DNA from 4 places in the Kocuria sp. ICS0012 genome. Region 2 is predicted to be linked to each of the others. Evidence: riboswitches for the same ligand, from Rfam matches in the RefSeq annotation. Region 2 holds a riboswitch; each other region holds the start of a gene.

Region 1 (7,846 bases), on a different contig from region 2:
ATCCGCCCCGCGCGGTGGTCCGCCCGGGTCTTGCGGATCTGCGGCGTCTGCGGGAAGGATCCGATGGTCGTGGTGGGCAGCACGGGCAAGCGCAGACGTTCGCGCTGGGCAGCGCGGCGCTGTTCGGCGTCCGCGCGCTGGCGGTCCGCGTCCTGCACCGCGGCGGTGCGCTCGCGGATCTCGGCCTTGTGAGTTGCCGGGTGCTCGGCGCGGGCCGCGCGGATCGTGGCGTCCTCGTCCAGGGTGTCCCGGATGGCATCCCAGCCGTGCTCGACGCCGCGCGCGAGCCCGACCACCTCGGTCACCTTCTGGTCAGCGAACGCGACCCAGCTGGTGACGTCCGGATCCAGCGCGGTCTCGCGGGCGACGTCGTGCGGGACATGCAGCAGCGGCGTCGCGGTGCCCACGGCCACCGGCCCGCGGGCCGCGGCGCGCAGCCGGTCCAGGGTCTCGACGGCGCGCGCGAGGTCGGTGCGCCACACGGTGCGCCCGCCCACGACGCCGCCCACGACGGGGCGTTCGCCCCATGCCTCGAGTGCCTTCTTGCCGGGGACGTCCCCGCGGTCGAGGTCGATGGCCAGGGCGTCGACGTTCGTGTGGGCCAGGGCGAGCTGGGCGTCCTCGCCGGCATCGCCGTAGCCCACGGTCACGAGGATCGCGGGGCGCTGTTGCTCGTTCGAGAGTTGGGTGTAGGCGCTCTCGAGGGCGGCCACGAGTTCGGTGCGTTCCACACTCCACCCGTCCGCGGCGAGGGCCGGCTCGTCGAGTTGCACCCATTCGACGCCGGCCTCGGCCAGGGCTCGCAGGATCGCGGCGTATTCGGCCACGACGTCGTCGAGGCGCTGCAGGGGGTGACTCGCGACGGCATCGGTGGTCTCGGGGCGTGAGAGCAAGAGCAGGCTCACGGGGCCCACGAGGACCGGGCGGGTGGTGATCCCGGTGGTCCCGAGGGTGGTCCGGTAGCGGGACACGAGGCTCTCGGGGTTCGCACGCAACGGGGTGTCCGGGCCGATCTCGGGTACGTAGTAGTGGTAGTTGGTGTCGAACCACTTGGTCATCTCGAGCGGCTCCAACCGATCGGTGCCGCGGGACAACGCCGTGATCAGCTCGATCCCGCGGGGCGTGTCCGGGGCGGCGGGCTCGTAGCCGTCCGCGATGAACCGCGCGGGAACCGCGCCCAGCGCCAGGGACGTGTCCAGGACGTGGTCTACCGCGAACCCCTCGGACGGCACAGCGTGATCCGCGGTGAGGCCGAGTTCGGACAATCGCGTGGCGGTGCGCTCACGCAACCGGGCGAGGGTGTCCAGCACCGTGGTGGCGGGGTGCTGTTGCGGGTCCTTCCAATAGGACTCGAGTGCGCGCTTGAGCTCGCGGTCGGGGCCGATGCGGGGGTAGCCCAGGATCGTGGCGGCGGGGAACGGGACGGGCTGGGTGCTCATGGGAACTCCTCGGAGCTGGTGTGGGGTATGGCGGTTAGGGGGTGTGATGAGCCGCGGCAACGGGTGTGCTCCGGCGCGGCGGGGTAAGGGGAACGTCAGCGTGGGTGGTGCCGCTACGAACGGTTTTCGGCCTGCCCGGATGTGGCGGTCGAAGCCAACACGATCGGTTCACGGGTCGGTCGGGGCTGGTGCGGCGGTCAGGCCGCGGGGCTGCGGCCTCGGTATTCGCGTGCGGCATCCCGGACCCGCAGGTGCTCCAGGATGGTCAGCGCCGCCTCGGGGCGGTTGAACGTGTACAGGTGGAAACCGGCGCAGCCCAGATCCATGAGGTCGTCGATCAGGGACAGGGTGGCCGCGACCCCTCGGTGGCGCAGTTCCTCAGGAGTGTCGGCGCGCAGGAACCGGGTGAGGCGTTCCGGGACCCGGACCCCGGTGATCTCGGTCATGCGCTGCAACCTTTGAGGGTTGCTCAGCGGCATGAGCCCGGCGACCACGGGGATGTGGATGCCCTCCGAGCGCGCGCGTTCCAGGAACGTGGCGTAGTCCTCGGGTTCGTAGAGCACCTGCGTGATCGCGTAGTCCGCGCCGGCCTCCTGCTTGTCCCACAGGGACGCGAGATCCGCCTCGAAGTCGCGGCCACGCGCGGGGGACGGGTAGCACGCCACCGACACGGACAGCGGTCGCTGACCCGGGCGGAACCCGGTGCCGAAGCGACGTCGTTCGACGTCCCGGATCAGCTCCACCAGTTGGGAGGCCCGGCCCAGGCCACCCGCGGGGGTCCGCCATGCCCCGGTACCCAGGGGCGGGTCGCCGCGCAGCGCGAGGAGGTCACGAACGCCGTCGTCCAGCAACTGGTCCACGGCGCGCTCGAGACCCGCGCGGTCCGTGCCACCGCACGTGAAGTGCGCCATGACCGGGGTCTTGGTCGTGCGGCGCAGGTGGCGCAGCGCCTCGCGGGAGACGCCGTGATGGCCGGCGTGACCGTGGGTGACGGAGAAGAAATCCGGCCCGGCCTGGGCCATGGCGTCGATGTTGCGCCACACAGTGTCCGGGTCCGCGGTGGGCCGCGGCGGGAACACTTCGAACGAGACGAGCGTGGAGCGGCGCGGGCGCCGGACCAGCCAGGACGTCCCCGTGGGCGGGCCAGTCACGGGCGCGGGTTCTGACGCTGCGAGGGGTGCGGGCATATAAAAAATCCTCCGGCCTTAGGACGCCGGAGGACGAGCTCCGAGCGCCGTACTTGCCGACCACGCGGTTGCGCGGCGGCCGGATCCTCATCTGGGGCACCCCACTACAGCTGGAGGGTTGCCGCCCGGCTAGCCAGAGCTTCGCACCGGGACTCATGATCCTTTGTTACGAGTAAGCGTAGCACAGCCCCGTGACGAGGCCCACGAACGATGACGGAACCGCCGGCCTCCCGCCGCGCTCGTCTTCCCAAGCGGGCGGATTGGGGGTGGACTGAGGAACGTGCCCCGGCCCGTGCCGCGGCGCACGAACCGCCCCGGAACGGACAGCAGACATGGTGACGACCGTCAGCGATTTCCTGATCCAGCGCCTCAAGCACTGGGGGGTCCAGCGGGTTTTCGGCTTCCCCGGGAACGGCATCGGCGAGTTCGACGGCGCCCTGGACCGTGCCGCACGCGAGAGCGAGGGTCTGGAGTACATCCGCCCGACCCACGAGCAGATCTGCTCCCTCATGGCCACCGCTTACGGCAAGTTCAGCGGGGAAGTGGGCGTGTGCGTCGCGACGTCCTCCCCGGGTGCGTTCCACATGCTCAACGGGCTTTACGACGCCGAGATAGACAATCAGCCGGTCGTGGCGATCATCGGGCAGCAGGGACTGCCCTCGTTCGGGACGTTCACGCAGCAGGAGAGCGACCTGGAACGGGTGCTCGACGACGTCGCGGTGTACGTCCAGGCCGCCGTCTCGCCCCGCAGTCACAGGCCGTGATCGACACCGCGTTCCGCACCGCACGGGGGCACCTGGGCCCTGCCGTGGTCATCCTGCCCCACGACGTGCAGGACATGAAGATGCCCGAGTTGGGACCCGAGAACTGGGTCTCGCGCTCGATAGCCGCGGCGCCGGCCGCGGGCGGGTTCGCGTCCTCGCAGGCACCCGCTTCGACGACGACGCCGTCCCCCTTGCGCAGCGCGACCGCCAACCCCGGTCGTCACGAACCCTGGGACCTGCCGGGAGCGACGTCGTCCACGCAGGAACCCTGAGTTCGGGCCGCCGTGCATCCGGCGGCTCGCCGGTGCACCCGCGTGACGAAAGCGCGGCGAAAAGCAGGGACGCCCACCCGATCAACCGACCGGTTGAGCGCGCCTTGGCGTGTCATCAGCGACTCAGCACGGGTGCCAGACCTTGCCTCCCGGTTCGTAGCACCGGGGGCCGGTGTAACCGGGATAGCCGCCATCACTCTCGGGAGCCGGGGGCACGTGGGGTGCCGCCGGCAGCTGCGGGGCAGCAGGTACCCGGGGCGCGGCCGGTAGCTGAGGTGCCGCGGGCTGCGCGGGGGCGGGGTCGTAGTTGTAGCTTGGTTGCGGAGCGGGATTGGGCTGGGGTGCCGGATCGCCCACGGCGACCTCGTCCTCCACGACCGCGGGAGGCGCCTCGAGCGTCGGCGTGGGAGTGGGTGTGGAGGACGGGGTGGGACTCGGCGTCGCGCTCGGGCTCGCGGTGCTCGAAGTTGTGGTGCCGGGGGATGCGGATTCCCCCGGCGGCGCGCAGTCCTGCTTCGGGTCGAAGAAACCGACCTGCATGGCCTGGGCCACGTTGTACGCGCTGTCCATCTCTCGCCGGTACGTGCTGTTGGCGCCCACGGTCATGGGCGTTGCCAGGCCCGCCTTGACGAGTGCCTGGTTGGCGTTCAACCCGTCGTCGTCGCGGGTCACTCGTGCGAGGGTGCGGCCGTAGCGGTCCGTGCGTTCCACGTCGTAGTCCAGGTGGATCGTGGTTCCCTTGGGCAGGAGGTCCTCAAGCTTGGCCGTGGCCTCGTCCGCGAGGCACTCGCCGGGCTGACCGTCCCGCGCGACCTCCGGGGTATTGATGTTCAGCAGCCGCACCCGCGTGGACTTCCCCGCGATCGTGGCGTCCAGGGTGTCCCCGTCCACCACGCGTTCCACCGTGGCCACCGAGTCGTCCGGGGTGGGCGCGGACTCTGCGGCGCCGCCGCACGCGGTCAGGGCGAACAAGCTCGCCAGGACGACGGCGCTCGCACGGGCCCTCGGACCGGCGGCCCAGCGACTTCTCGGACCGGCGGCCCAGCGACTTCTCGGACCGGCGGCCCACCGGCGGCGGGCAGGATGGTGAATGGTCTCGGCAGGCATCGCGGTCCCGGGTCTCGGAGGAAGCACCCGGCATCATGTCGGTGCATTTGCAACGACGTTATTGTGCCAGAGGGTGTTCACCCTGCAGGGATCGGCGATCCGTGTCGCGGCACGTGATGCCTAGTGGAGTAAAAGCACCTGGGGGTGCCTCAAGACTGCTTTAGCTCAGTAAAAGCAGAGGGGGGTGAGGCGGAGCTAGGTGTCGGGCGGGGGGTGCGCTCGGGGTAGCGGGTGGGCGCGGGGTGGTGCGCTGTGCGGCATGGTGTAGACAAGACGCATGGCCACCATCGATGAGCTTCCCGGTGAGATCGTCGCGGACCTGCGTGTGAGCGATGCCCGTCCCCTGAGCGGCGGGGACACCGCCCACGCCTACTGGCTCGAGACCCCGGACGGGCCCCTGTTCGCCAAGACCATGCCGGGTGCCCCGGCGGGCGTGTTGGCGTTGGAGGCGGCGGGACTCGAGGCGCTGCGCGCCGTCGCCCCCGCCGAGGTGCGGGTGCCCAGGGTGCATCACGTGGGCGATGAGGCCCTGGTGCTTGAGTGGATCGACGAGGGTCCCGGACGGCAGGACCGTGCCACGGAACGCAGCATGGGGGCCGGTCTCGCGGCCATCCACCGCGCGCGAGCCCCGCACGTCGGGTGGCTCTCGGCGGAGCTGCCGGAACGCATCGGCTCGTTCCCGGTGGATCTCACGCCCACGGACGACTGGGCCGACTTCCTGTTGCACCGCCGCATCGAGCCGTTACTGCGCGCGGCGATCGACGCGGGACACCTGGACCCCGCGGCGTCGGACCTGCTGGCGCGCGTGGCGCCGCGAGCGGACGAACTCGCGGGCCCTCCCGAGCCCCCGAGCCTGCTGCACGGTGACCTGTGGGCAGGCAACCGCGTGGTCGATCGCAACGGGACGAACTGGCTCATCGATCCGTCCTCGTTCTACGGACACCGCGAGTACGACCTGGCCATGATGCAGCTCTTCGGCGGTTTCGGGCGGGAATGCTTCGCGGCGTACGACGACGTCTACCCCCTCGCGGACGGCTGGCACGACCGGGTGCCGTGGTACCAGTTGCCGCCGCTGCTGGTGCATGCGATCAGGTTCGACGGTGGTTACGGCGGGGCGGTCCTGCGGGCCCTGCGCAGTCTGATGTGACACTACGGGGCGCGTCCATCACCCGCTGAGGACAGGGCGTTCTCGGCCGATGACCGCGACAAGGCAGGTGCGGACAACGTTTTCCACCCGCGTGACATGGTTGGACACGTCCCCCGCACGTGCAGCATGATGTTTACTAGATTGTCTAGTTACCCACAACGCGAGGAACGCGATGGAGAGCAGTGCAACGTGGTACGGGCCGGTGAGCCCGCAGTCGCGTGCGCTGCGCCGGGTGGTCGTGCTCAACGCGGAGATCGCGTACGAGATCCGCCGCATCTTGGGGCTCAAGGGAACCGATTACGCGGCCATGGCCATGCTCATAGTCCATTCCATGGGGCCCACGGAACTGGCTCACGCGCTGCACATCACGACGGCCTCCGCGACCGCGGTGGTGGACCGACTGGTGCGCGCGGGTCACGTGGTCCGGGAGCCCGTGGAGGGGGATCGACGCCGGATGACTGTGCGCGCGGTGACCTCGTCCAGGGAGCGGACCCGGGAGCACGTCGTGCCGGTAATCGGGATGGTCGAGGACGAGCTCGACGCCTTGGATGAGCCCGGGCGTGAGGCCGTCCTCCGGTTCCTGAGAGGTACCGAGTCCCGTCTGGAGGAGTACTTGGAAGACTTGCGCGGGCGCGCGGACCAGGCGTCCCAGGACGATCCCAGGGCGGGTGGGTCATGACCGAACGCGTACGCACCGCCCGGTCCCGTGAATCCCACCGAGCGGCTCTGGGGATCCCGTCCGTTGCCGATCCTGGGGCCTCCCCGAGTGTCGCCCCCGCTGACGACGCCGCCTGGCGCCGTTTCCGCACCGCCGTGGGGGAAGAGCTGGACGCGTTCTTCGCGGCCCCCGCGAATCGAGTTCCCACCAGCCCGGGTTTCGGGGTGCTGTGGGAGCGGGTGCGCGAGCACATGGTGGGCGGCAAGCTCATCCGGCCGCGACTGACGTGGATCGCGTGGTCCTCCTTCGCCGGGGGCGCGGGGGATGAATCGAGCGCGCCTGACCCGCTCGTCGCGCCGGACGCCGGGGATGCCGCGGAGACGCCGGGTGTGCGCGACGCGGCCGGAGACGGGAACCACACGGCGGGCGACCGAAAGACAGAGGCGCCGGACCCCGAGTGCGTGCGCCTGGCGGCGTCGTTCGAGATGCTGCACGCGGCCCTACTGGTCCACGACGACGTGGTGGACCGCGACTGGCTGCGCCGGGGCATGCCCACGGTGGGAGAGCTGTTCCGCCGTGACGCGGCCCGCGCCGGCGCACCCGAGCACGAAGCGGAACACGCGGGGGCCTCGGCGGCGATCCTCGCGGGGGACCTGTTGTTGGCGGGGGCACTGCGGCTCGCGACCACGTGCGCATCGGACCTCGCGCGGTGTCGCGCCGTGGCGGACGTGGTGTTCGACGCCGTGACCGCCTCCGCGGCCGGGGAGCTGGATGACGTGCTGTTGTCCCTGCATCGCTTCGGCGCCGAGCACCCCGGGGTGCAGGACATCCTGGACATGGAGCGGCTCAAGACCGCCACGTATTCGTTCGAGGCCCCGCTGCGGGCCGGCGCACTGCTCGCGGGTGCTCCCGCGGACGTCGCGGAGCGGCTGGCCCAGGCCGGCGCCATGCTGGGCGTGGGGTACCAGGTGGTGGACGACGTCCTGGGGACGTTCGGTGACCCGGGACTGACCGGCAAATCGGTGGACGCGGATCTACGTTCGGGCAAGGCCACCGTGCTCACCGCCCACGGGATGGGAGTACCCACGGTCCGCCGGGTCCTCAGGGACCTCGCGGCGGAACGCACCACGGTGCATCACGCGCGGGAAGCGCTCACGGCCTCCGGCGCCAAGGACGTGGCCGTGGAACTGGCCACGGATCTCGTGGACCGCGCCCGGACCACCCTGGACGAACTGCCCCTGCCCGCGGCGCAGCGCGATCAGCTCGTCGCGC
Region 2 (7,846 bases):
CACGATCTCGGCGTCGAAATGACCGGCGCGGATCGCGGCCAGGGCCTTCTCGTGCGACTGCGCGGCGAAGGCGTCCGCGTCCTCGCGGGAGATTCCGTCCACCCGGGCGACCTCCTCGGCCGTCTCGGGCATCGAGTAGGTGGCCTTGCCGTCCCGCGAGAGCGGGCCCTCCACGAACGCGGGGTTCACGAACCGCCACCCGATCGAGGTGTCGAAGACCTCCCCGGGCTTGGCGAACGCCGTACGGGGCTTCTCCATGACCCACGGCGCGCGGGACATGGATTCCACTCCACCGGCCACCACGATGTCCGCGGCCCCGGACTTGATCATCTGGGACGCGATCGTGATCGCGGACATCCCCGACGCGCACAGCCGGTTGACCGTAATCCCGGGGACCGTGTCCGGGTACCCGTTGAGCAGCCACGCCATCCGGGCCACGTTGCGGTTCTCCTCACCGGCGCCGTTGGCGTTGCCCAGGATCACCTCGTCCACGAGCGCGGGATCGATGCCGGCGTCCTCCACGACGGAACGGATGCACAGTGCGGCTATGTCGTCCGGGCGTACCGAGGACAGGGCACCGCCGTAACGACCCACGGGGGTTCGCGCCCCTCCGACGAGGAAGGCTTGCGGCATCGAGGACATGGCAACTCCTAAGTGGGGCAATAACCGACCGATTGTTCACTGTAAAGGTTCCCCGATCATGTGAGCCACGTCAATCGATGACGGTCACGCGGGGAAGAGCGCGACGGGCCCGGCAACCGTATGGCTGCGGGGCCCGCCGTGCGCCGTCGTGACCTCCGACGAATCAGAGGCCGGGACGGTTGGTTCGTGTGCCGGGGATCAGTGGCGGCGGATGCGCGCCGGAGCGGTGGTCTCGGGCTCGCCGGCCACCGGGGGAACGATCTCGTCCGGATGCGCCCGGACGTACTCCTGGTGCACCTCCGCGACGTGCAGGTCCTTGCCCTGGTCCGACTTCTTGACGAAGGAGACCGCGATGAAGGACACGAGCGAGATCAGGGAGATGTACAGGCCGATGGTCCACGCGGCGCCGGTGCGGTTGAGCAGCAGCTGGGCGATCATGGGGGCGAACGCGCCACCAATGATCGACCCCAGGGCGTAACCGATCGAGACACCGGAGTAGCGGACGCGGGCCGGGAACATCTCGGCGTACATGGCGGACTGCGGACCGTAGGACGGACCCAGACCGATCGTCAGGATGAAGATCGCGGCCGCGAACAGGGGCAGGGACGCCGTGTTGAGCATCCACCACATGGGGATGGCCCACAGGATGATGATGCCGTAGCCGATCTGGAACGTGAGCTTGCGCCCGATCTTGTCCGAGATCCACCCGCCGAACATCGTGAAGATGAGCCACCCGACGCCGCCCACGAGGGTGGCGATCAGCGTCTCGGGGCGGGACATCCCCAGGGTCTTGGTGCCGTAGGACGCGAAGAACGCGATGACCAGGTAGCCCGCGGCGTTGTTCGCGGCGAAGATCAGCGCGGCCAGGATGACCTGCGGGGAGTTGGTCCGGAACAGCTGGTCCAGGGGAGCGGAGGACTCCTTGGCGCGCTGGCGCATCTCCAGGAACACGGGGGACTCGTCCACGGAGCGGCGGATCAGCCAACCCACGAAGATCAGCACGATGGAGAACAGGAACGGAACGCGCCAGCCCCAGGCCTCGAACTGCTCGGGGGTCAGGATGGTGCTCAGACCGAACATGAACAGGGTGGCCATCAGCACGCCCAGGGGCACACCGATCTGGGGGTAGGCGCCGAAGAAGCCGCGCTTGTTCGCGGGCGCGTGCTCCACGGACATCAGGGCCGCACCACCCCACTCACCACCGGCGGAGAAGCCCTGCAGGATACGCAGGACCAGCAGGATGATGGGGGCCGCGATACCGATCTGCTCGTACGTGGGCAGCAGGCCGATCAGCGTGGTGGCCGCGCCCATCCCGAAGAGGGTCATGACCAGGGTGATCTTGCGCCCGTACTTGTCACCGATGTGACCGGCCACGATCGCACCCAGGGGACGGAAGAGGAAGCTGATGCCCAGGGACGCCCAGGCGACGATCTGTCCCAGCGTGGCGTTCTGCTCGCCCGCCGGGTTGAAGAAGTGGGTGGCCAGGATGAAGGCGGCCGCCTGCGCATAGATGAAGAAGTCGTACCACTCGATGGTGGTGCCCACGAGGGTGCCCGCAAGGACCTTGCGCTCTTCTCGGGTCATGGTGTGCGCCGGCTGAGCGGGCGCTGAGGTGGTGGATGCCATGTGGGTCTCCAGGATCGGCGGACGCGGGGTCCGTGGGGTGCCAGTGGCGGGGTGGATCAGGGGAATAACCGACCGATTGGCCTCGAAATAAGTGTACGAAAGAATGTGAAGCGCACCACACGTTTCGTGTACTAAATCGTATATTTTTCCCGGGCCGTTCACCCGGGCGGGCAGCATGTCGGCCGTTGTGACGCGTTCATGACACGGCAACGCCCCCTCCCGCCGTGCCGCACCGTGGAAGGTGCGGGCGCAGCGGAAGGGGGCGGGCGGCGTCGTCCGGGAAGATCGGGGAACCGGAACGGTCAGCGACGCGGTGGGACTAAAAGCTGCAGGACCAGCCGCGCGGCCTGATCAGAACAGGCGCTCGGACGCGATCCGCGCACCCTCCACGAGGGACTCGAGCTTGGCCAGCGCGATCTGCGGGTGCAACCGCCCGCCCAGACCGCAGTCCGTAGAGGCGATCACGTTCTCCTTGCCCACCACGGACGCGTACTGCTCGATCCGGTCCGCCACGAGCTCGGGGTGCTCCACCACGTTGGTCGAGTGCGAGACGAAACCGGGGTAGACCACCTTGCCCTCGGGCAGCTGGTGGTCCTTCCAGACCTTCCACTCGTGGCCGTGGCGCGGGCTGGACGCCTCGAAGCTGTAGCCCTGCGCGCGGATGGTGAGCATGAGGTCCACGAGGTACTTGAACTCGAGGTCCGTGGTGTGCGGGCCGTGCCACGAACCCCAGCACAGGTGGAAGCGGATCTGCTCCTCGGGGAGGTCGCGCAGTGCGTAGTTCAGCGCGTCCACGCGCAGCTGGGTGAAGGCCAGGTAGTCCTCCACGGTGGGCTCGGGGTTGATCTGGTCCCAGGACTCGGCGATCGAGGGGTCGTCGATCTGCACGGTCAGTCCGGCGTCTACGATGGCCTTGTACTCCTCGCGCATCACGTCCGCGCACGCGTAGACCAGTTCCTCGTCCGTGGCGTAGTACTCGTTCTTCACGCGCGCGCAGGAGCCGGGGGACAGTGCCGCGACGAAGCCCTGCGTGGCACCGTTCAGGGCCATCGCGTCCTTCACGCGGCGGATGTCCCCGGCCACAGCCTCCTGACCCGTGTAGGTCAGCGGGCCCGTGATCTTGGGCTGGGAGACCGTGTTGCGGTGCACGAGCACGCCCGCTGTGGGGTCCTCATAGGCGTCCCGGAAGCGCTCCCGGTCGCGGCGGTCGGGGAAGCTCGTGAGCACGATGTGTCCCGGGCTGGAACGGTGCTTCTCGCCCTCGTTCCACCGGTCCTCGTCCGTGGGGGTCAGCCCGCCCAGGCGGTGGAACGAGTAGTTCCACCAGGCCCCGTAGTCCACGGCGCCGGACGTGGTGTGGCCGTACTCGCCGTCGTTGACGATGTCGATGCCGATCTCGCGCTGGGTGCGCACGATCTCTGCGACGCCTTCGTCGAGCGCCTCGCCCAGCTGGGAGAGGTCGATCTCGCCCGCCTGGAAACGGTTGTTGGCCTTCAGCAGCTCGGGCGTGCGAGGCAGGGAGCCCACGTGGGTGGTCTGGATGCGATCGGTGTTCAAGGGCATGGCTGTGCTGTTCCTTTCCATCGGTCCTGGCGTTAGCACCGGTGTCACCCCGGTTGCTGCGGCTTCCACGAGCCAGATCTCTCGGCCGCTCTGGATGGGTACTGCTCCATCCAACAGCATCGCGAGGAGTGGACGCCAGTTGTGGCGTGTCGGACGACGACGCCGCTCCCCGGGTTCCTCCTGCCCCGGCCCCTCGGGCTGGGGTCACCGGGGCTTCCGTGACCCGGCGGACTCCGGTGCGGGCCGTGACTCGTAGCTGGTCCGGGGTGGTCCGTTCCGGATCGTGACCCGGCGGCCCTCGGGGCGTAGCGTGACGCGGTAGGAGAACCGTCCACGCGCAAAGAGGCTGTCATGGAGCAATCACTCGGGGGGAAGAAGGCCCTGGTCACCGGTGGGGCCAGCGGGATCGGCCGCGCCGCCGTGCAGGCGTTCGCGGACCGCGGCGCCCACGTGGTCGTCGCGGATATCAATGAAGAAGCCGCTCAGACGACGGCCTCCGAGGTGGGCGGGAAGCCTGGGTCGTGGACCTCTCGGATACCGCCGCGCTCGCCGAACTGAGCCTGGACGTGGACATCCTGGTCAACAACGCGGGGATCCAAAAGGTGGCCCCCGTGCAGGACTTCGACCCCGCGGACTTCCACCGCATCCTCACGCTCATGCTCGAGGCTCCGTTCCTGCTGATCCGTGCCGCACTGCCGCACATGTACGAGCGCGGATGGGGCCGGATCATCAACGTCTCCTCCATCCACGGTCTGCGCGCGTCCGCGTACAAATCCGCGTACGTCACGGCCAAGCATGGGCTCGAAGGGCTGTCCAAGACCGTGGCCCTGGAGGGCGCTGAGCACGGTGTGACCAGCAACTGCGTCAACCCCAGCTACGTGCACACCCCGCTCGTGGACAAGCAGATCAAGGACCAGGCCGCGACCCACAGGATCCCCGAGGACCAGGTGATCGAGAAGATCATGCTCACCGAGTCCGCGATCAAGCGCCTCGTGGAACCCGAGGAGGTTGGCGAGCTCATCGCGTTCCTGGCCGGCCCGTCCGCGGGCATGGTCACGGGTGCGTCCTACACGATGGACGGTGGCTGGACGGCGTTCTGAGTGCGGGGCGACGTCGCCGCGTCCACCCTCGCTGCCGTTCGGTGTCGAGGCAATGGCCCGCGTTCCACGGCCCCTCTCCGGCCAAGGGCCCGAACATCTGCGTCCCGAAAAAACACCCGCAGTCGCACAACGCATGCGGTATCGGGACACAGATGTTCCGGGGTGCGAGAACGCGGGGTCTGACGGTACGGGACGACGCCGCTGCGTCCGGTTCACACGGTCGTGGCCCCCGCGCGCAGCGCCGTGGAGAGCCTGTGGGCCTGGTCCAGCAAAGCCGCCCCGAGGCGGGGTCTGCGTTCCGCGGTGAACCGGGGTTCGATCCCCGTCAGGGAGAGTGCGTAGCGGGGTTGGCCGGTCGCGTCGAACACCGCGGCCGCCATGCCCCACGAGCCCTCCACAATACGTCCGGGGTTCAGGGACCAGCCGTCCTCCCGGACCTGGGCGACGAGGCGGCGGACGTGAGCGTCGTCGTGCTGTGGACCGAGGCGCGTCCGCTCCTCCCGGGTGTCCGCGAGGGCGGTCTCCAATTGGTCCGGGGGTAGGTGACCGAGGATCGCGAGTCCCGCGGAGGCCACGCCCAGGGGCAACCGCAGGCCCTCGTAGAGCACGTGCGAGCGCACCGGGAACGCCCCCTCCACCCGGGCCAGGCAGATGACCTCGTTGCCGCGGCGAGCGGAGAAGAACGCGGACTCGCCCGTGGCCTCGGCGAGCCGCTGCAGGCACGGGGTCGCGAGGTCCTGGGCGGGATAACGTTGGGCGGCCACCGTGCCCAGGATGTGCAGTTCGGGACCCAGGGCCCAGTTGCCGTCCTCCGTGCGGTCCACGAACCCCTCGGCGGCGAGCGCTGCGAGCAATCGGTGCGCGGTGGGCCGGGTCAGCCCCGTGCGGTGGGCGATGGCCGCGGTGGATCCGGCTGACTCCCCGGATGCCACGGCCTGCAGGATCGCGGCGATCCGGGAGACCACCTGCGTGCCCTGCGGGGAGGACTGCGGGTTCCGGGATTTCTGCGGGGTCATACACGCTCCTGCGTCGGGACGTTCACAATATGGACAGACTAGCGACAGTTTTTCAGATTGTGATCCCTTCACCGACGATTACGGGTGAAGCATTGACCAAGATGTGGTCACTTTCTAGCCTGAGAGGCAGATCACGCACTGGAGGGGTGACCATGTCCAAACTCAGGGACAACGTGGCCGAGTTGCTCGCCGAGACGCTGCGGGACGGGATGACCGTGGCGGTGGGCGGTTTCGGACTGTCCGGGATCCCGCGGGACCTCATCGAAGCGGTCCGCGACAACGGAGCCAAGGACCTGACCGTGGTGTCCAACAACATGGGCGTGGACGGCAAAGGGCTCGGTCTGCTGCTGGAGAACAAGCAGGTGAGTAAGGTGCTGTCCTCGTACGTGGGGGAGAACAAGGAGTTCGCCCGCCAGTACCTGGAGGGTGAGCTCGAGGTCGAGTTCAACCCGCAGGGCACGCTCGCCGAACGGCTGCGCGCGGGCGGTGCGGGGATCCCCGCGTTCTACACCGCCACCGGTGTGGGCACGCGCGTGGCGGAGGGGAAGCCCACCGCGGAGTTCGACGGGTGCACCTACATCCTGGAACGCGGGATCGTCGCGGACATCGCCCTGGTGCACGCGTGGCGAGGGGACACGGACGGCAACCTGATCTACCGGAGGACCTCGCGCAACTTCAACCCGGTGTGCGCCACGGCCGCGCGGATCACGTTCGCGGAGGTCGAGGAGGTCGTGGCCCCGGGTGAGCTGGACCCGGACCACATCGTGACCCCCGGGGTCTTCGTGCAGCACGTGGTGCAGTACTCGGGGGCGCCCAAGGAGATCGAGCAGCGCACCACGCGACCGAGGCCCGCGGCGCGGCGTCGTCGTCGGAGGGCGGAACGGACGTGCGGACCGGCGGTGGTGCCGCCCGGGGCGCGGGCAACGGCGGAGCGGAAGGAACGGTGGCATGAGTTGGACGCGTGATGAGATGGCGGCCATCGCGGCGTCGGAACTGCATGACGGCGACTACGTGAACCTGGGCATCGGGATCCCGACCCTCGTGGCGAACAACCTGCCCGAGGGCGTGAGCGTGGTGCTGCAGACCGAGAACGGGGCGCTGGGCATGGGCCCGTTCCCGTACGAGGGGGACGAGGACCCGGACCTGATCAACGCCGGGAAGCAGACGATCACCCTGCAGCCGGGGGCCGCGATCTTCGACTCCGCGATGTCCTTCGCGATGATCCGCGGTGGACACGTGAAGATGGCGATCCTGGGGGCCATGCAGGTCTCGCAGCGCGGCGACCTGGCCAACTGGATGATTCCCGGCAAGATGGTCAAGGGAATGGGCGGGGCCATGGACCTTGTGACCGGAGCACCTCGTGTGCTGGTCTTGACGGAACACGTCGCCAAGGACGGCTCCGCCAAGCTCAAGCGGGAGTGCGATCTGCCCCTGACCGGTGTCGGGGTCGTGGACCGTATCATCACCGACCTGTGCGTCTTCGACGTGGAGGAACACGGGCTGGTGTTGCGGACCCTCGCCCCGGGTGTGACCGAAGAAGAAGTAGCAGCCAAGACCGAGGCCGAATACCGGGTTGAGCTCGTGGACGTCACCCCGGACTCCGTGCCCGTACAGGAGGAGAAATGACAGAGAACGCCAATGACGTGGTGATCGTCAACGGAGCACGCACACCCCAGGGCAAATTGCTGGGCGCGCTCGCGGACCTGAGCGCCGTGGACCTGGGCGCGCACGCGATCAAGCACGCCGTGCAGCGCGCGGGGGTCTCCCCCGAGGACGTGGACTACGTCTACATGGGCAACGTGGTGCAGGCGGGCACCGGGCAGAACCCGGCCAAGCAGGCCGCGGTGAAGGCCGGACTGCCCAAGACCGTCCCGGCGGCGGCCCTGAACAAGGTGTGCC
Region 3 (7,846 bases), on a different contig from region 2:
GACGCGCGCCCCGCGATGTTGCACTGTCCATTGTGCCCCACTCCTCCCACGTGCTACAGCCGCACGTGATGCGCCAAACACGACGCCGCCCCCGGAATGTTCCGGGGGCGGCGTCGCCATGGTACGGGGCGCGTGAGCGTCAGCGGCGCATGATCCTGCGCGCGAGCCAGTTGCCGAAGAACTGTACGAGCTGGACCAGGATGATGATCACGATCACCGCGGCCCACGTGACCTGGTCGTTGAAGCGTTGGTAGCCCAGGCGCAACGCGAAGTCACCCAGACCGCCGGCACCGATCGCACCGGCCATCGCGGACATGTCCGTGATGCCGATGACCAGGAACGTGTACCCCAGCACGAGCGGGCCGAGCGCCTCCGGAAGGATCACCGTGGTGATGATCTTCCAGCGCGAGACCCCCATGGACCGCGCGGCCTCGATCACCCCGGGATCCACCGTCATGAGGTTCTGCTCCACGATGCGGGCCACCGCGAACGTAGCGCCGATGGTCATGGTGAAGATCGCGGCGTTGGGGCCCAGGCGCGTGCCCACGACCGATTCCGTGACCTGACCCAGGGCGGCCAGCAGGATGATGAACGGGATGGGACGCACGAAGTTCACCAGGAGGTTCAGCGCGGTGAACAGTGGACCGTTCTCCAGGATGCTGCCCCGCCGGGTCACGTAGAGCCCCATGCCCACGGCCAGGCCGATGAGCCCGGCCAGCACGAGGGTCACGGAGACCATATACAGCGTCTGCCCGGTTGCGTCCAACAACTGCGGGCCCAGAGCAGACCACTCCATCACTCACTCACCTCCCGCACCGTGGTGACGGCGCGCAGACTCTCGACGGCGCGGTCCACGGACTCGTCCGAACCGGTCAGGGACAGCGTGAGCGTTCCGAAGGACTGTGACTGCAGGATGGAGATCCCCCCGAAGGCAATGTTGAAGCTGACACCGTCACGGGCGGCGTCCGAGAGCACGTCCCCGATCCGGTTCTGGTCGGTGACGTCCACCAGCACGAGCCGCCCGGGGTGTTCCCGGCGCAGCTTCTCGATCTCGTCCGCGCGCGGCACGGTGCGCGTGACCGAGGAGACGAACTTGCGCGTGGTCTGCGCCCGCGGGTGGGCGAAGACCTCCGCGGTGGTCCCGGTCTCCACCACCCGACCGCTGTCCATCACGGCCACGCGGTCCGCGGTGGCCCGCACCACGTCCATCTCGTGGGTGATCAACACGATGGTGATCCCCAGCTCACGGTTGACGCGCTTGAGCAGACCCAGGACCTCCTGGGTGGTCTCCGGGTCCAACGCCGAGGTGGACTCGTCCGCGAGCAGCAGTTCGGGATTGCTCGCGAGCGCGCGGGCGATCCCCACGCGCTGCTTCTGACCACCCGAGAGCTGCTCGGGGTAGTTCCCGGCGCGCTCGGTCAAGCCCACGAACTCCAACAGTTCCGCGACCCGCGCCTTGCGTTCCTCGGGCTTCCACCCGGCACGCTTGAGCGGGTACTCGATGTTGCCCGCCACGGTGCGTGACGTGAACAGGTTGAACTGCTGGAAGATCATCCCGATCTTGCGGCGGATGGGCGCCAGCTGGGACTCGCTGCGCCCGTCCACACGGTTACCGGCGACCTCGAGCGTCCCGGACGAGATCGGTTCCAGGCCGTTGATCAGCCGCACGAGGGTGGACTTGCCCGCCCCCGAGTAGCCGATCACCGCGAAGATCTCACCGCGGCGGATGTCCAGGTCCACGGAGTCCACCGCGGTCACGGTGCGCGGGCGGCGTTTGGACCCCGTGACGAAGACCTTGCTCACGTCCCGGAAACTGACCAGGGTGTCCGCCGTGGCGGACGGGCTCACTTGGTCTGCTCCTTGAGGTCCTGCGAGTAGCGGGCCAGCAAGTCCTTGAGCTCCTGCTGGTCCACCTTGGTGGGCACCGCGGTGCCCTTGGTCTCGGTCTTCTCCGCGTCCTGGACCTTGTCGTCGTAATAGAAGCTCGCGACCTTCTTCAGGGTCTCGTTGTCCGCGTTCGCCTCGGTCGCGGCGAAGAGGTTGTCGTACACCTTGGCACTGTCCGCGGTGGGATCGTCCTGAGCCAGCGCGGACTTGGGATCGATGTTCGCGCGGTCCAGGAAGTCGTTGTTGACCACGGAGGCGGCCACGGAGTCCATGGACAGCACGGTCTGCTCGGCGGACACCGGGCGGACCGTGACCTTGGACTTGGCGGTGTCGATGTCCTGCTCAGTGGGGGCGATCGTGTCCTTGGTGAACTCCACGAGACCCTGCTGGTGCAAGAGGTTCAGGGCGCGGGACAGGTTGATCGAGTCGTTCGGCACGGCGATCTCGTCACCCTGCTTGAAGTCACCCACGGATTTCACGCTCTTGGAGTACAGCCCCAGCGGGAAGATGGACGTGGAGCCCACGGGAGTGATGGTGTCCCCGGAGTTGTTGTTGTAATCGGCGAGGTACGCGATGTGCTGGAACCAGTTCATGTCGATGTCACCGCTCTTCAGAGCGGGGTTCGGCTGGCTGTAGTCACTGAAGTCCACGTACTCGACCGTGATGTCGTTGTCCGCGGCGACCTGCTTCAACGCGTCCTGCACAGGGGTCGAGCCCACGATCCCGACGGTGATCTTGCCGTCCGCGGCCGGGTCCGAGTTGTCGGAGCCGCCGCCGCACGCGGTGAGGGTGAGGCCCAGGGTGGTGGCCAACACGACGGGAATCAAACGCTTGGTTCGCATGATCATGCCTTTCCAGGGGTCTGTGACGGGGACTCGCGGGGCGAACAGTCCCCCCTGGATGAGGGCACAGGGACGGGTACGTGCTGATTTCCGGGGAACCGCACTTGCCGTGATCTGTTGCAACCGCGACCGGATGGTCATCTGGGGCACCCCGCTACGGGAGAGGGTTGCCGTCCGGCCAGCCAGAGCTACGCGCCGGATCTCGTCATCCACTCGGAATTTTAGCACGGCCCTGCCATGGGCCGGCGACCGCCGGAAGGGCCCTATGCCATCCCGGCGATACGTTCGTCCGCGCGGGCCCGGGCCCACTCCTCCGCCCCCAGGACGTCCTCGAGGGTGGGCCGCGTGACGCCGTCGTGATCCTCCAGCACACGCTCGACCATGTCCACGATCTGCATGAAGCCGAGCGCCCCGCGGTGGAACGCGTGCACGGCCTGCTCGTTGGCGGCGTTGAACACCGCGGGCCACGTCCCGCCGCGCGAACCCGCGTGCTTCATGAGCTCCACGGCGGGGAACGCCTGCGAATCGAGCGGTTCGAACGTCCACTGTGCGGCCCGGGTCCAGTCGCACCCCGCGGCGGCGCCGGTCACGCGGTGGGGCCAGCCGATTCCGAGCGCGATGGGCAGGCGCATGTCCGGCGGGGACGCCTGCGCCAGGGTGGATCCGTCCACGAACTCCACCATGGAGTGCACGACCGATTGCGGATGCACCGTGACGTCGATCCGGTCCAGGGGGACGTCGAACAGTAGGCTCGCCTCGAGCACCTCCAGTGCCTTGTTGACCATGGTCGCGGAGTTCGTGGTGACCATGACCCCCATGTCCCACGTGGGGTGCTGCAGGGCCTGTTCGGGTGTCACGCGCGTGAGCTGCTCGCGCGTCATGCCGCGGAACGGTCCGCCGGACGCCGTGAGCACGAGCCGGCGCACCTCGGAGGCCGTCCCGGAGCGCAGGGCCTGGGCGATCGCCGAGTGTTCGGAGTCCACGGGGATCAGCGCGTCCTGGAGGCCCGTGTCCGCCGCGGCGCGCAACACGAGCGGACCGCCCGCGATCAGGGACTCCTTGTTCGCGAGCGCCACCCGCCGACCCGCTCCCAGCGCCGCCAGGGTGGGTGCGAGCCCGATGCTCCCGGTGATCCCGTTCAGCACGAGGTCCGAACCCTCCCACTGCGCGATCCGGGTTGCAGCGTCCGGCCCATACAGGACCTCGGGTGCCGCCGACGACGCCGCGCGTGACCGGTCCGCAATCAGCTCACGCAACCGGGTGGCGTCGTCCGCCGTACCGCTCGTGCCCACCGCACGGACACCGAACGTCACGGCCTGCTGCGCGAGCAGCTCGAGGTGACCCGCGCCCGCGGCGAGCGCCACGACCTCGAAGGGCTCGTGGGTGGCATCCGAGACGGGCCGGCGCAGCCCCGCGGCCTCGGACACGACGTCGAGCGCCTGCGTCCCGATGGATCCCGTGGACCCCAGGATCACGAGGCGCCGGGGGGCCTGCCGGGTGGCGGAGTCGAGATCGGGGGTCATGCCGGTGGAGGAAGTCATGACCCCAGTATCGCGTGAGCGCCGCACCCCGCACGCACGGCACCGAGCACACGACTCCGGACGCACGACACGGGAGATACGACAAGGGCGCCACCCGGAGGTGACGCCCTTGTGCGGATGGCCCGTTCAGGACCCGCGGATGATTCAGCGACGGCGGCCGACGACGGCGCCGTAGATGAGCAGCACGATGATCGCGCCGATCACGGACGTGATGATCGTGCCGATGCTGAAGCTGTTGATCCCGTCGCTCAGGCCGGGGATGAAGCTACCCAGCCAGCCGCCCAGGAAGGCCCCCACGATGCCGAGGATGATGGTGACGATGATCCCGCCACCCTGCTTGCCCGGAAGGATCAGCTTGGCGAGCGCGCCGGCGATCAGACCGAGGATGATCCAGCTAATGATGCCCATTTCTCCACCTCTGGTTCTCGTTGTGCGCGTTTGCGGTGTTCCGCAACCGCATGTGGTCAGCGAACTGGTTCACAGTGTAGTACCAGACATCAACGCTACACGGGCCGCCGCGTCCGGATGAAACCGGACACGGCGGCCGTGTCAAGGGGCGGTGAACCAGGTCAGTGCGAGACGGCCTTCTCCGCTCCCACTCCCGTGAGGGAACGCACTTCCATCTCGGACTGCTTGCGCGGGTCCTCCGGCCGGCGCTCGCTGAGCGAGCCCAGGAAACCGAGCAGGAAGGACGCCGGGATCGAGATGATGCCGGGGTTGGACAGCGGGTAGAACGCGAAGTCCGCGCCGGGGATCATGGAGGTCTCCGATCCGGACATCACCGGGGAGAAGATAATGAGCACCACGGAGATGATCAGCCCGCCGTACATGGACAATACCGCGCCGCGCGTGGTGAAGCGCTTCCAGTAGAGCGAGTAGAGGATGGTGGGCAGATTGGCGGAGGCCGCCACCGCGAAGGCGAGGGCCACGAGGAACGCCACGTTTTGACCCTGCGCGCCAATGCCGCCGGCGACCGAGATCAGGCCGATGACCACCACGGTGGTCTTGGCCACGCGCAGTTCCTGACGCGGGTCCGAGGTGCCCTTCTTGATCACGGACGTGTAGATGTCGTGTGCGAAGGACGCGGAGGCCGTGATGGCCAGACCGGCGACCACGGCGAGGATCGTGGCGAACGCGACCGCCGCAATCAGACCCATGAGGATGGACCCGCCGAGTTCGTACGCGAGCAACGGAGCCGCCGAGTTCACACCACCAGGCGCGCCCTTGATCCGGTCCGCACCGATCAGCGCGGCCGCACCGAACCCGAGCACCAGGGTGAAGAGGTAGAACAGGCCGATCAGAGTGATCGCCCAAACCACGGACTTGCGGGCCTCCTTGGCGGTGGGCACCGTATAGAAGCGCATGAGCACGTGCGGCAGGCCGGCGGCGCCCAGGACGAGGGCCAGACCCAGCGAGATGAAGTCCAGCTTGGAGATCTCGCTCACGCCGTACTTCAGTCCGGGATCGAGCATCGCGGGGTTGTTGTTCGTCTCCACGGCCGCGCCGAGCATGGTCGAGAAATTGAACCCGAACAAGACCAGGATCCACACGGTCATCACGGCGACGCCGGATACGAGCAGGCACGCCTTGATGATTTGCACCCATGTGGTGCCCTTCATGCCGCCCACGAGCACGTAGACGATCATGATGACGCCCACGATCACGATCACCAGGGACTGCCCGGCCCGGGAGCCGATCCCCAGCAGCAGGGACACCAGGGCCCCCGCCCCGGCCATTTGCGCCAGGAGGTAGAAGAACGTCACGGCCAGGGTTGAGATGGACGCCGCAACCCGCACGGGCCTCTGCCGCAATCGGAACGACAGCACGTCCGCCATGGTGAACTTGCCGGTGTTGCGCAGCGGCTCGGCGATCAGTAGCAGGGCCACGAGCCACGCGACGAAGAAGCCGATCGAGTACAGGAACCCGTCGTAGCCCTGCAGGGCGATCGCGCCCACGATGCCCAGGAACGACGCCGCGGAGAGGTAGTCACCCGCGATGGCCAGACCGTTCTGGGTCCCGGAGAACGAGCGCCCACCCGCGTAGTAGTCCGCGGCCGTGGCGGTGGACTTGGACGCCCGGATCACGACCACGAGCGTCACGAGCACGAACGCCAGGAAGATCGAGATATTGATCGCGGGGTTGCCCACGGTGGACGTGGCGGTCTCCGCCAGGTGCACCGCGGGTGTCGAGAGGGCGGGGACGGCGATCATGGCCGGGCCTCCTGGTGGTCGTCGGCCCGGTGGCCGGAAGTGGATTCGAGGTCCTCACGCAACGCGGTGGCCTGCGGATCGAGCTTGCGGTTGGCGAAGCTCACGTACGCGGCGGTGATCCCGAATGTGGTGACGAACTGCAGCAGACCCAGGATCAGACCCAGGTTGACGTTGCCCACGACCCGCGTGGACATGAAGCCCGGCGCGTAGATGGCGAGGACCACGTAGAGCAGGTACCAGACCAGGAACGCGATGGCCAGGGGGAAGACGAAGGATCGGTGGGTCGAGCGCAGCCGTTGGAACTCGTGCGAACGCTGGACCGCGGGGAAGTCGATGCCCCGGGTTGCCGTGGAACCGTTGGGGTCGACAGGGGGCGTGGACGCCATGTGTGCCTCCTTGTGTGATGGCCACCACAGTACGCACTGTGTATCCAATGACACAAGACATGCCCGTCACAACGTCGAAAAACCCCTGAAATTCGCGGTTTGGTTAGCCCACCTTACAATTTTGATCGATCTGTGTATACATTCAGCGTCATGGCGCGCCGCTACGGCCGCATGGCCAGGACGAACTCCACGGCCCGGTCCAGGAACGCGTCCACCTGTTGTTCCTCGTAGCTGCGCTGACCCTGGGCGGATCGAAAGACCGCCGTCCTCACGAGCCGCGGGTCCACCTCGGGTTCACCGCGCAACGCGTCCATGAGCCGGTCGCACAGCACGTCCACGTCCGCCGCCGCGTAACCCAGCGTGCGGTGCGAACTCGGCCGGCGGAAGCGTTCACCGTGCGGGCGGTTGAGCCGCCCCAGCAACAGCCCGGCCAACAGCTCCAGGTGCTCCTCCCAGCGCCGGGCGCCGTGCTCGGCCACGAACGCGGCCTTCTCCCGCGCGAACAGCTCGTCCTCCACGGCGTCCAGGTGGGCGTCCACCGCTCCGGGGTCGTAACCGCCCTTGACGCGGTCGAACACGCGCTCGCGCACCTGCCGGCTGCCCAGCCGACGACGCCGCTGCGCCGCCTCCGCGCTCTCGGGTTCACGGTCCGCGTCAGTCGCCCCGGCGGTGTCCGCGGACGCAGCAGAGTCCTCGGCGGTGACGGGGTCCGTGACATCGGCCGGGTCAACGACCGGCTCAGCGACCGTCCCGGGGCCCGCGACCGGGTCCGCGTGGCCACCGGGGGCGGGCAGCGTCGTCGTATGCATGACCGCGGCGAGGCGGTCCAGGAAGTCGTCCACCTGGGCGGGGTCGTAACCCCAGGCCCGCTCGCCGAGGCGATCGAAACGTTGCTGAGTACTCATACCCGCCCTTCCGCGGCCGGGACGCGACCCGCGAGGGGCGGCGTCCGTGCGGACCGGGCGCGCGGGCGGTCGGCC
Region 4 (7,846 bases), on a different contig from region 2:
TGGTCTCGATCGGCGATTCTTTCACGGAGGGCGTCGGCGATCCCGACGACGCCGTACCCGGCGGTGTGCGCGGTTGGGCCGATCGCGTGGCCGAGGAGCTCGCGCGCCACACCGACGACTTCGCGTACGCCAACCTCGCGATCCGCGGTCGGCTCTTTCAGGGCATCGTGGACGAACAGCTGGAACCGGCCATCGAACTGCGCCCGGACCTCGTGACCATCAGCGCGGGCGGCAACGACATGCTGCGACCCGGTGCGGATCCGGACGACATCGCGGTGCGGCTCGACGCCGTGATCGAGAAACTCGCCGCCACGGGTGCCACGGTCACGATGTTCGACGGCCCGGACATCGGCAACACCCCCGTGCTGCGCAGCATCCGCGGGCGCGTGGCGATCTTCAACGAGAACCTGCGCGTGGTGGCCGCCCGGCACGACGCCGTGATGGTGAACCTCTGGGGACTGCAGCAACTGGGGGAACCTGCCATGTGGGCACCGGACCGGTTGCACTTCTCGCCCCTGGGCCACCAGCTCATCGCGTGCGAGGTCCTGGACTCCCTGGGGGTCGAGCACGACCTGGTCCCCGGCGAGCTCGGGGACCGTCCCGTGCGCACGTGGCGCGAGGCGCGTCGCGAGGACCTCGTGTGGGCCGGGAAGTACCTGGTCCCGTGGGTCGGCCGCCGGATCCGGCGTCGCAGCTCCGGGGACAACATCACCGCCAAGCGCCCTTCGTTCGGGCGCACCACGATCCCCGGTGCGGGCGAGGGCATTCCCGGCGAGGACCGGGAGGGCTGAGCCGGCCCGGGCCCACTGGGTCTCCCCGGCCAGGCCGGCCCGTCAGGGCTCCCTGCTCAGTCCCGCAGCACGGTCTCCCGCAGCAACATGCCCACCTGCGGAGTCTCGATCAGGAACCCGTCGTGCCCGCTCGGGGACGTGATCGTGTGCAGCTCCTGCTCCCCCGGCAGCGCAGCCACGAGTTCGGCGGATTCCGAGGGGAAGAACAACCGATCGGAGTCCACCGCGGCCACGAGCCACTCGCACCGGGTGCGGGCGAGGACGTCCCGTAGCTCGCCGCGGCCCCGAGCGACGTCGTGCGACATCAAGGTCTCGTTGACACTCAGGTACGAGTTCGCGTCGAAGCGGCCCGCGAGTTTGGACGCCTGGTGGTCCAGGTAGCTCTCCACCTGGTACCGACCGCGGTCCGCGACGTGGGTGGCCTCGGGGTCCTCACGGGGTTGGGGGTCGCGGCCGAAGCGCGTCTCCAGCTCGTGCGCGCTGCGATAGGTGATGTGCGCGATCCGCCGCGCGAGCCCCAGACCCGCCTCCGGGTACTCGCCCGCGTAGTAGTCGCCGCCCCGGAAGTTCGGGTCCTGGCGGATCGCGAGCGACTGTGCCTGTCCCCACGCGAGCTGCTCGGCACCCACGCGCGCGTTGGCCGCGATCACGGCGCACGCGGCCACCCGATCCGGGTGGGACACGGCCCACTCGAGGGCGCGCGCCCCGCCCATGGACCCGCCGATCACGAGCCGCCACCGGGAGACTCCGAGCGCCCGAGCGAGCAGGGCCTCCGCGGTCACCGAGTCCCGCACGGTCACGCGCGGGAAACGCGAGCCCCACGGGACGCCGTCCGGTGCGGGGCTCGCGGGTCCCGTGCTGCCGTAGCACCCACCCAGGATGTTGGCGCACACCACGAAGTAGCGGTCCGTGTCGATCGCGGCACCCGGGCCCACGAGTCCGTCCCACCAACCGTCCGCCGCGGCGGCCGCGCCCTCGGGAGCGCTCGCGGCGTCCTCATGCCCCGCACCACCGCGCGCCACGTGCGTGTCACCCGTGAGCGCGTGCTCGATCAGCACCGCGTTGGAACCGTCCGCCGCGAGCTCGCCCCACGTCTCGTACGCGAGGTGCACGTCCGGCAGCCGGAACCGGGACTCGAGCACGAGCTCGCCGAGTTCGGCCCGCCGTACGACGCCGTCGCGCCGCGTGCGCGGCCCGTTGCCCACGACCGTCATGGTCAGTTCCCCGTGTCCTCCGCCGACGACGCCGCGTCGCCGGCAGCGTCGCCGCGCGCACCCACCGCGGCGAATCCGGACTCGAGGTCCGCGAGGATGTCGTCGATGCCCTCGACACCCACGGACAGCCGCACGAATCCCGGTTCCACGCCGGCCGCGAGCTGCTCCTCGTCCTTGAGCTGGGCGTGCGTCGTGGAGGCGGGGTGAATCACGAGCGAGCGCACGTCGCCGATGTTCGCCACGTTGGAGTGCAGGCTCAGGGCGTCCACGAACGCGACACCGGCGTCCCGGCCGCCGTCGAGCACGAAACCGAGCACCGACCCGGCACCCTTGGGCGCGTACTTCAGGGCGCGGTCGTGCCAGCGCGAGGACTCGAGACCGGCGTAGGACACCGAGCGCACCTCGGGGCGGGCCTCGAGCCACTCGGCGACCTTCTGCGCGTTGGCCACGTGACGTTCCATGCGCAACGACAGCGTCTCGATGCCCTGCTCGATCAAGAACGCGTTGAACGGAGAGATCGAGGTCCCCAGATCGCGCAGCAACTGCACACGCGCTTTGAGGATGTACGAGAGGTTGACGCCGAAGGCCCCGTCCGCACCGAGATCGCGGGCGTAGACGAGCCCGTTGTACGTCTCGTCCGGCTGGTTGAAACCGGGGAAGCGCTCGGGGTCCCGCGAGTAGTCGAACGCTCCGGTGTCCACGATGAACCCGCCGATCGCCGTGCCGTGGCCGCCCAGGAACTTGGTGGCCGAGTGCAGCACGATGTCCGCGCCCCACTCGATGGGCCGCACCAGGTAGGGCGTGGCGATCGTGTTGTCCACGATGAGCGGGACACCCGCCTCGTGGGCGATCCCGGCGATCGTCTCGATGTCGAGCACGTCGTTGCGGGGGTTCGGGATGGATTCACCGAAGAACGCCACGGTGTTCTCGCGCACCGCGTCCCGCCACTGCGCGGGATTGTCCGGGTCCGAGACGAACGTGGTCTCCACGCCCATGCGCGGCAGCGTGTGCTTGAGCAGGTTGTACGACCCGCCGTACAGGGACGGGCTGGCCACCACGTGGGTTCCGGCGCCGCCCAGGTTGAGGATCGCGAGCGTGGCCGCGGCCTGCCCGGAGGAGACCATCAGGGCCCCCACGCCGCCCTCGAGGGACGCGACCCGGTTCTCCACGACCTCCGTGGTGGGGTTGGTCAGGCGCGAGTAGATGGGACCCATCTCCTCGAGCGCGAACCGGGCCGCCGCCGTGCGGGCGTCCGGGAACACGAAGGACGTGGTCTGGTGGATCGGCAGGGCGCGCGACCCGGTCACAGGGTCGGGGTTCTGGCCCGCGTGGATCTGTCGGGTCTCGAACGACCAGCCCTGGGGATTGTCGGGGGTGGGAGCGGTGCTCATGGCCGTACTCCTTCTCGGAAGGATCAGGGGTCCGGTGGCGATCCGCACGGTGCCCGTGCTGTGACCGGGCACCAATGACCCGCGCTTGCCGCACGACGTCGGTCGACGCCACGGCCAGGTCCTCACCCAGGGCACCCCACCGCGGAAGGGAGGGTTGCCGGTCAGCTAGCTGGGGCTTCGCGCTGACTCTCGTGACCTATTACCTCATTGTCCGAACCCGGCGGGGCGGGAGTCAAGCCGGGGACGCTGCGAGCGGGCTCGGGGTCAGTGGCCGCTCGTTCCTGCTGTTCCATCTCCCGGGTGTGCAGTTCCCGGTCCTTCATCTCATGTGGATGGACGTAGAACAGACCCGTGAGCACCGCGATCACGAACACCGCGAGCATCACGAAGAACAACGGCCGCACGCCGGTCAGGTAGATGACGGGGATGGCCAGCACCGTGACCAACCCGCCCCCGAAGAACGGTTCGAACACCAGCTGCTTGTAACCGAACGCCTCGAACACCGGGTCTTGGCCTCCGGGTCCACCACGCGCATGAGGATCAGCCCGGTGGCGGTCACCCCCATGGACGGGTGGTAGTCACCGATACCGCGCGCGAGCCAGTAGCGACCGATGATGTGGGGTGCCAACCACAGGAAAATGGCCACGTTGAACGCGATGCCGACCACCGCCAGGATGGTGAACGCCGCCAGCCACGGCCGCGATGGACATGTGCAGGGAGAACGGTTCCACGGAGGACGGGCAGCTGGTCATAGTGCCAGCGGAGTAGTACTCGTCGCTGCGGAACAGGCTCTGGACCCAACCCACCTTGACGCGCACGAACTTCCCCAGGAGCAGGGCGACTCGGAGGATCAGGAGTGTGAAACCGACGGCATTTGCGGACACGGGAACCACCTCGTAGTGATCGGGATCGATATCGGTCTCAGGTCATATAGCGAGGGTTCGGTCGGAGACTCCCCGGCTGATGCTGCGAACTCCAGCCTTTGAGACGCGCGTCTCGTGGACCTGGACCAACACAGTCCCCGCCCGGATCAGCCGTCCCGATGCCAGGTCTCGGGAGGTGCGGAGAGCCGGCCCTGCCCACCGGACCGGGCGGCGCAGGTCACACACTCGCCGGGCTCGCGCTCGATTTGGTGGCCCGTGTGGCCGGTGCCACCATGGCGTCATGAACTTGGATCACGTTTCCTTCGCGGCTCAGCCCGACGGCCTCGAGGCCACCACCGAACGCATCGCGAACCGGTTGGGGATCGAACCGGTCAAGGGCGGTGTGCACCCCCGTTTCGGCACCCGGAACATGATCCTGCCGCTCACCGACCACCAGTACGTGGAGGTCGTCACGGTGCTCGAGCACCCCGCCGCGGAGAAGGCGCCGTTCGGTCAGGCCGTCCGTGCCCGTTCCGACGCCGGCGGCGGCTGGCTCGGCTGGGTCGTAGAGGTCCCCGACCTCGCGCCCTTCGAGGCCAAGCTGGGCCGCCCCTCCGTGCCCGGTGGCCGGTTGTTCCCCGACGGTCGGCAGCTCGAATGGCATCAGATCGGCGTGAAGGGTTTGATCTCCGACCCGCAGTTGCCGTTCATGGTGCACTTCGATTCCGAGGACGAGATGCACCCGTCCCAGGCGCGGATCACGGACGTCCGGTTGAGCGGGATGGAGATCGCCGGCTCCCCCGACCGCGTCACGGAGTGGCTCGGCGGTCCCGTGGAGGACGTCCTGGGCTCGCTGGACGTCACCTGGTGCGCCCCCAACGGCACCCCCGGGGTCATGGCCGTCTCGTTCGACACCCCGGACGGCACCGTCACCATTTGATCTGGTTCCCTTCGGTGCGGCCGACGACGCCGCTCCGCCCGGTCTCCGGCATCAGCCCGCGAGCAGTTGCGGGGCCAGGAAGCCCACGGTGTCCAGGAGAGCGTGGGCGATCAGCAGCGGCATGAGTCGACCGCCGCGGCGGTAGAGCCACACGAACACGAGTCCCATGACCAGGTTCCCGAGCGTGGGTCCGAACCCCTGGTACAGGTGATAGCTGGCCCGCACCACCGCGGAGGCCACCGCCACGAGCCACCACGACCATCCGAGGGATCGCAAGCGCTCGCACAGGAACGCCACCACGATCATCTCTTCCACGATCGAGTGGCGCAGCGCGGAGAGCACGAGCAAAGAAACCGCCCACCAGGTCTGCTCCATGGTGGATGTGGTGATCTGCGCGGTGATCCCCAGGGACCGGCCCACCTGATAGAGCACCAGGGTGCCGCCGCCCATCACCGCGAACAGGCCCATTCCCCACAGCGTGTCCCACGCGGGTCTGCGCCCATCCACCCCGATCCTGCACAGCACGCCGGGGATCCCCCGCGCCACCCCGGCCATGAGGTACAGGGCCAGCAGCACGGGGACGAGCGCGAAGCCGATGCCCGTGAGCTGGCGCAACGCGTCGATCAGGGGGACGCTGCTCAGGGGCCGGTTGAGCGTCGTCGTGGTGTCGGCCAGCGAGGACCGCATGAGCACCTCGGCCAGATCCAGCACGGCGTAAACCGCGGACGCTCCGAGGGACACGCCGAGCACCAGGACGATCTGAAGCCACGTGTCGGTGCGCGACATAGCGCACTGCGAAGGGGTGGGAGTCTGCACGGGACCATTGTGGCCGCTCGCGAGCGGGACCACGTCTGCGCATCCCCACCCGCCCCTAGACTGTGGGCATGACTTCCGAGCAGCCGTCCTATCCCGTGGCCCCGAGCCGCCCGGTAGAACGCACGTTCCACCGGCACACCTTCGCCGATCCCTACGAGTGGCTCCGGGACAAGGACTCCCCCGAGGTGCGCTCGCACCTGGACGCCGAGAACGCCTACGCGGAGGCCACGACCGAGGATCTGGCGCCCCTGCGCGAGCGGATCTACGGGGAGATCAAGGACCGCACGCTCGAGACGGACCTGTCCGTGCCGTCGCGTCGCGGGGACTGGTGGTACTTCACGCGCACGGTCGAGGGCGGCGCCCACGAGATCTTCTGCCGCGTCCCGGTCACCGACCCCGCGCAGTGGACACCGCCCACCGTGGAACCGGGCACCGCACTGGACGGCGAACAGACCCTCCTGGACGCTAACGCCGCATCCCAGGAGCACGACTTCTACGCGCTGGGCGCCTTCAGCGTGTCGGAGGACGGCTCCAGGTTGGCCTGGTCCGAGGACACCGCAGGTGACGAACGGTTCACGATCCAGGTCAAGGATCTCGCCACGGGACAACTGCTCGCGGACCGGATCGAGCAGACCTCGTACGGCGCGTTCCTCACACCGGACGCCTCCCAGCTGATCTACATCGTCGTGGACGAGTCCTGGCGGCCGTGGCGCGTGTACCGGCACGTCATCGGCCGGGATGCCTCCTCCGACGAGCTGCTGTTCCAGGAGGACGACCCCGGTCTGTGGCTCGGGGCCGAGCTCTCCGCGGACAAGCAGTGGCTCATGCTGTCCTCGTCCTGCTCGGAGTACAGCGAGTACCGGATCCTGCCGTTGACCGAGCTGACCGGCTCCCCCACGGATGAGCCGGTCGCCGATGCGTCCGACGACGCCGCTGGGCCGGCTTCCCTGCCCTGGCGCGTCATGATCTCGCGCGAGGACCGGGTGCTCTACGAGGTGGAACCCCTCACGGTGGCCGGCCAGGACTACGTGCTCCTGACCCACGACGCGCACGCCCCCAACGGCCGGGTGAGCCTCATGCCGCTCGGGCACGCGGGCCGTGCCCTCGCGGACCTCGAGCTCACGGATGTCATCCCGGCGTCGGAGGACGTGCGGATCGAGTCCTGTGTTCCCACCGCCACCCACCTGGTCGTGGCCCTGCGCGCGGACACCACGCCCCGGGTCCGCCTGATCCCGCGCCGCGCGGTGGACGAGATCGTTGGGGGCCCACGCGAGGCCGTGCCCTCGACATCGGACACGGGCTCAGGACGCCTTGCGGAGTCGGACGACGCCGCGGCGCCCAGCGCGGCGGCCGGTGCGGCGTCGTCGTCGCTGCTGGACGGGGCCGAGGCCGCGTTCGACGAGGAGCTCTACACGAGTGGCGTGCTCTCCGCGGAGTACGAGAACCCCGTGGTGCGGGTGTCCTACACGTCCTTCGTGACTCCGCCGCGCGTCTACGACATCCCCACGGCCGAACCCGGCGAGTCCGGGACGAACGAGTACGGCGTGGGCGAGCCCGTCCTTCGGCGCGAGGCCACCGTACTGGGCGGGTACCACAGCCAGGACTACACCGTGGAACGGGACTGGGCCGTGACCGAGGACGGGACCCGGATCCCCGTGAGCATCGTGCGCCGCGCGGACCTGGACCCCACCCGCCCCGCACCCGTACTCCAGTACGCCTACGGGTCCTACGAGATCAGCACGGACCCCGGCTTCTCCGTGTCCCGGTTGTCGCTGCTGGACCGGGGCGTGATCTGGGCGGTCGCGCACGTGCGCGGCGGTGGCGAACTCGG

Evidence for each region. A riboswitch is a leader RNA that binds a small molecule or an ion and turns the genes downstream of it on or off. The one in region 2 is predicted to bind S-adenosylmethionine.
Region 1: another riboswitch for S-adenosylmethionine. It lies ahead of A5728_RS03105 (methylenetetrahydrofolate reductase); the one in region 2 lies ahead of A5728_RS07855 (cobalamin-independent methionine synthase II family protein).
Region 3: another riboswitch for S-adenosylmethionine. It lies ahead of A5728_RS04950 (MetQ/NlpA family ABC transporter substrate-binding protein); the one in region 2 lies ahead of A5728_RS07855 (cobalamin-independent methionine synthase II family protein).
Region 4: another riboswitch for S-adenosylmethionine. It lies ahead of A5728_RS10200 (bifunctional o-acetylhomoserine/o-acetylserine sulfhydrylase); the one in region 2 lies ahead of A5728_RS07855 (cobalamin-independent methionine synthase II family protein).

The regions. Positions count from the first base shown of each region.
Region 1 is NZ_LZMM01000024.1:111,785-119,630, reverse strand. It holds gene metE (5-methyltetrahydropteroyltriglutamate--homocysteine S-methyltransferase) at 1-1,439, opposite strand, end outside; gene A5728_RS03105 (methylenetetrahydrofolate reductase) at 1,637-2,590, opposite strand; SAM riboswitch class IV at 2,671-2,787, opposite strand; gene A5728_RS14690 (thiamine pyrophosphate-binding protein) at 2,959-3,390, shown strand; gene A5728_RS14685 (hypothetical protein) at 3,387-3,662, shown strand; gene A5728_RS14415 (thermonuclease family protein) at 3,786-4,634, opposite strand; gene A5728_RS03085 (fructosamine kinase family protein) at 5,047-5,916, shown strand; gene A5728_RS03080 (MarR family winged helix-turn-helix transcriptional regulator) at 6,089-6,595, shown strand; gene A5728_RS03075 (polyprenyl synthetase family protein) at 6,592-7,846, shown strand, end outside.
Region 2 is NZ_LZMM01000046.1:140,604-148,449, forward strand. It holds gene A5728_RS07845 (thiolase family protein) at 1-642, opposite strand, end outside; gene A5728_RS07850 (MFS transporter) at 841-2,268, opposite strand; gene A5728_RS07855 (cobalamin-independent methionine synthase II family protein) at 2,620-3,831, opposite strand; SAM riboswitch class I at 3,846-3,932, opposite strand; partial or broken gene A5728_RS07860 (3-hydroxybutyrate dehydrogenase) at 4,183-4,931, shown strand; gene A5728_RS07865 (IclR family transcriptional regulator) at 5,144-5,947, opposite strand; gene A5728_RS07870 (CoA transferase subunit A) at 6,100-6,912, shown strand; gene A5728_RS07875 (CoA transferase subunit B) at 6,896-7,573, shown strand; gene A5728_RS07880 (acetyl-CoA C-acetyltransferase) at 7,570-7,846, shown strand, end outside.
Region 3 is NZ_LZMM01000033.1:93,762-101,607, forward strand. It holds gene A5728_RS04940 (methionine ABC transporter permease) at 140-796, opposite strand; gene A5728_RS04945 (methionine ABC transporter ATP-binding protein) at 796-1,848, opposite strand; gene A5728_RS04950 (MetQ/NlpA family ABC transporter substrate-binding protein) at 1,845-2,729, opposite strand; SAM riboswitch class IV at 2,825-2,939, opposite strand; gene dxr (1-deoxy-D-xylulose-5-phosphate reductoisomerase) at 2,993-4,252, opposite strand; gene A5728_RS04960 (GlsB/YeaQ/YmgE family stress response membrane protein) at 4,415-4,678, opposite strand; gene A5728_RS04965 (cation acetate symporter) at 4,840-6,480, opposite strand; gene A5728_RS04970 (DUF485 domain-containing protein) at 6,477-6,866, opposite strand; gene A5728_RS04975 (DivIVA domain-containing protein) at 7,028-7,771, opposite strand.
Region 4 is NZ_LZMM01000061.1:46,043-53,888, reverse strand. It holds gene A5728_RS10210 (SGNH/GDSL hydrolase family protein) at 1-791, shown strand, start outside; gene A5728_RS10205 (homoserine O-acetyltransferase) at 848-2,005, opposite strand; gene A5728_RS10200 (bifunctional o-acetylhomoserine/o-acetylserine sulfhydrylase) at 2,008-3,396, opposite strand; SAM riboswitch class IV at 3,473-3,593, opposite strand; gene A5728_RS14530 (hypothetical protein) at 3,558-3,899, opposite strand; gene A5728_RS10195 (VOC family protein) at 4,561-5,199, shown strand; gene A5728_RS10190 (CPBP family intramembrane glutamic endopeptidase) at 5,251-6,015, opposite strand; gene A5728_RS10185 (S9 family peptidase) at 6,084-7,846, shown strand, end outside.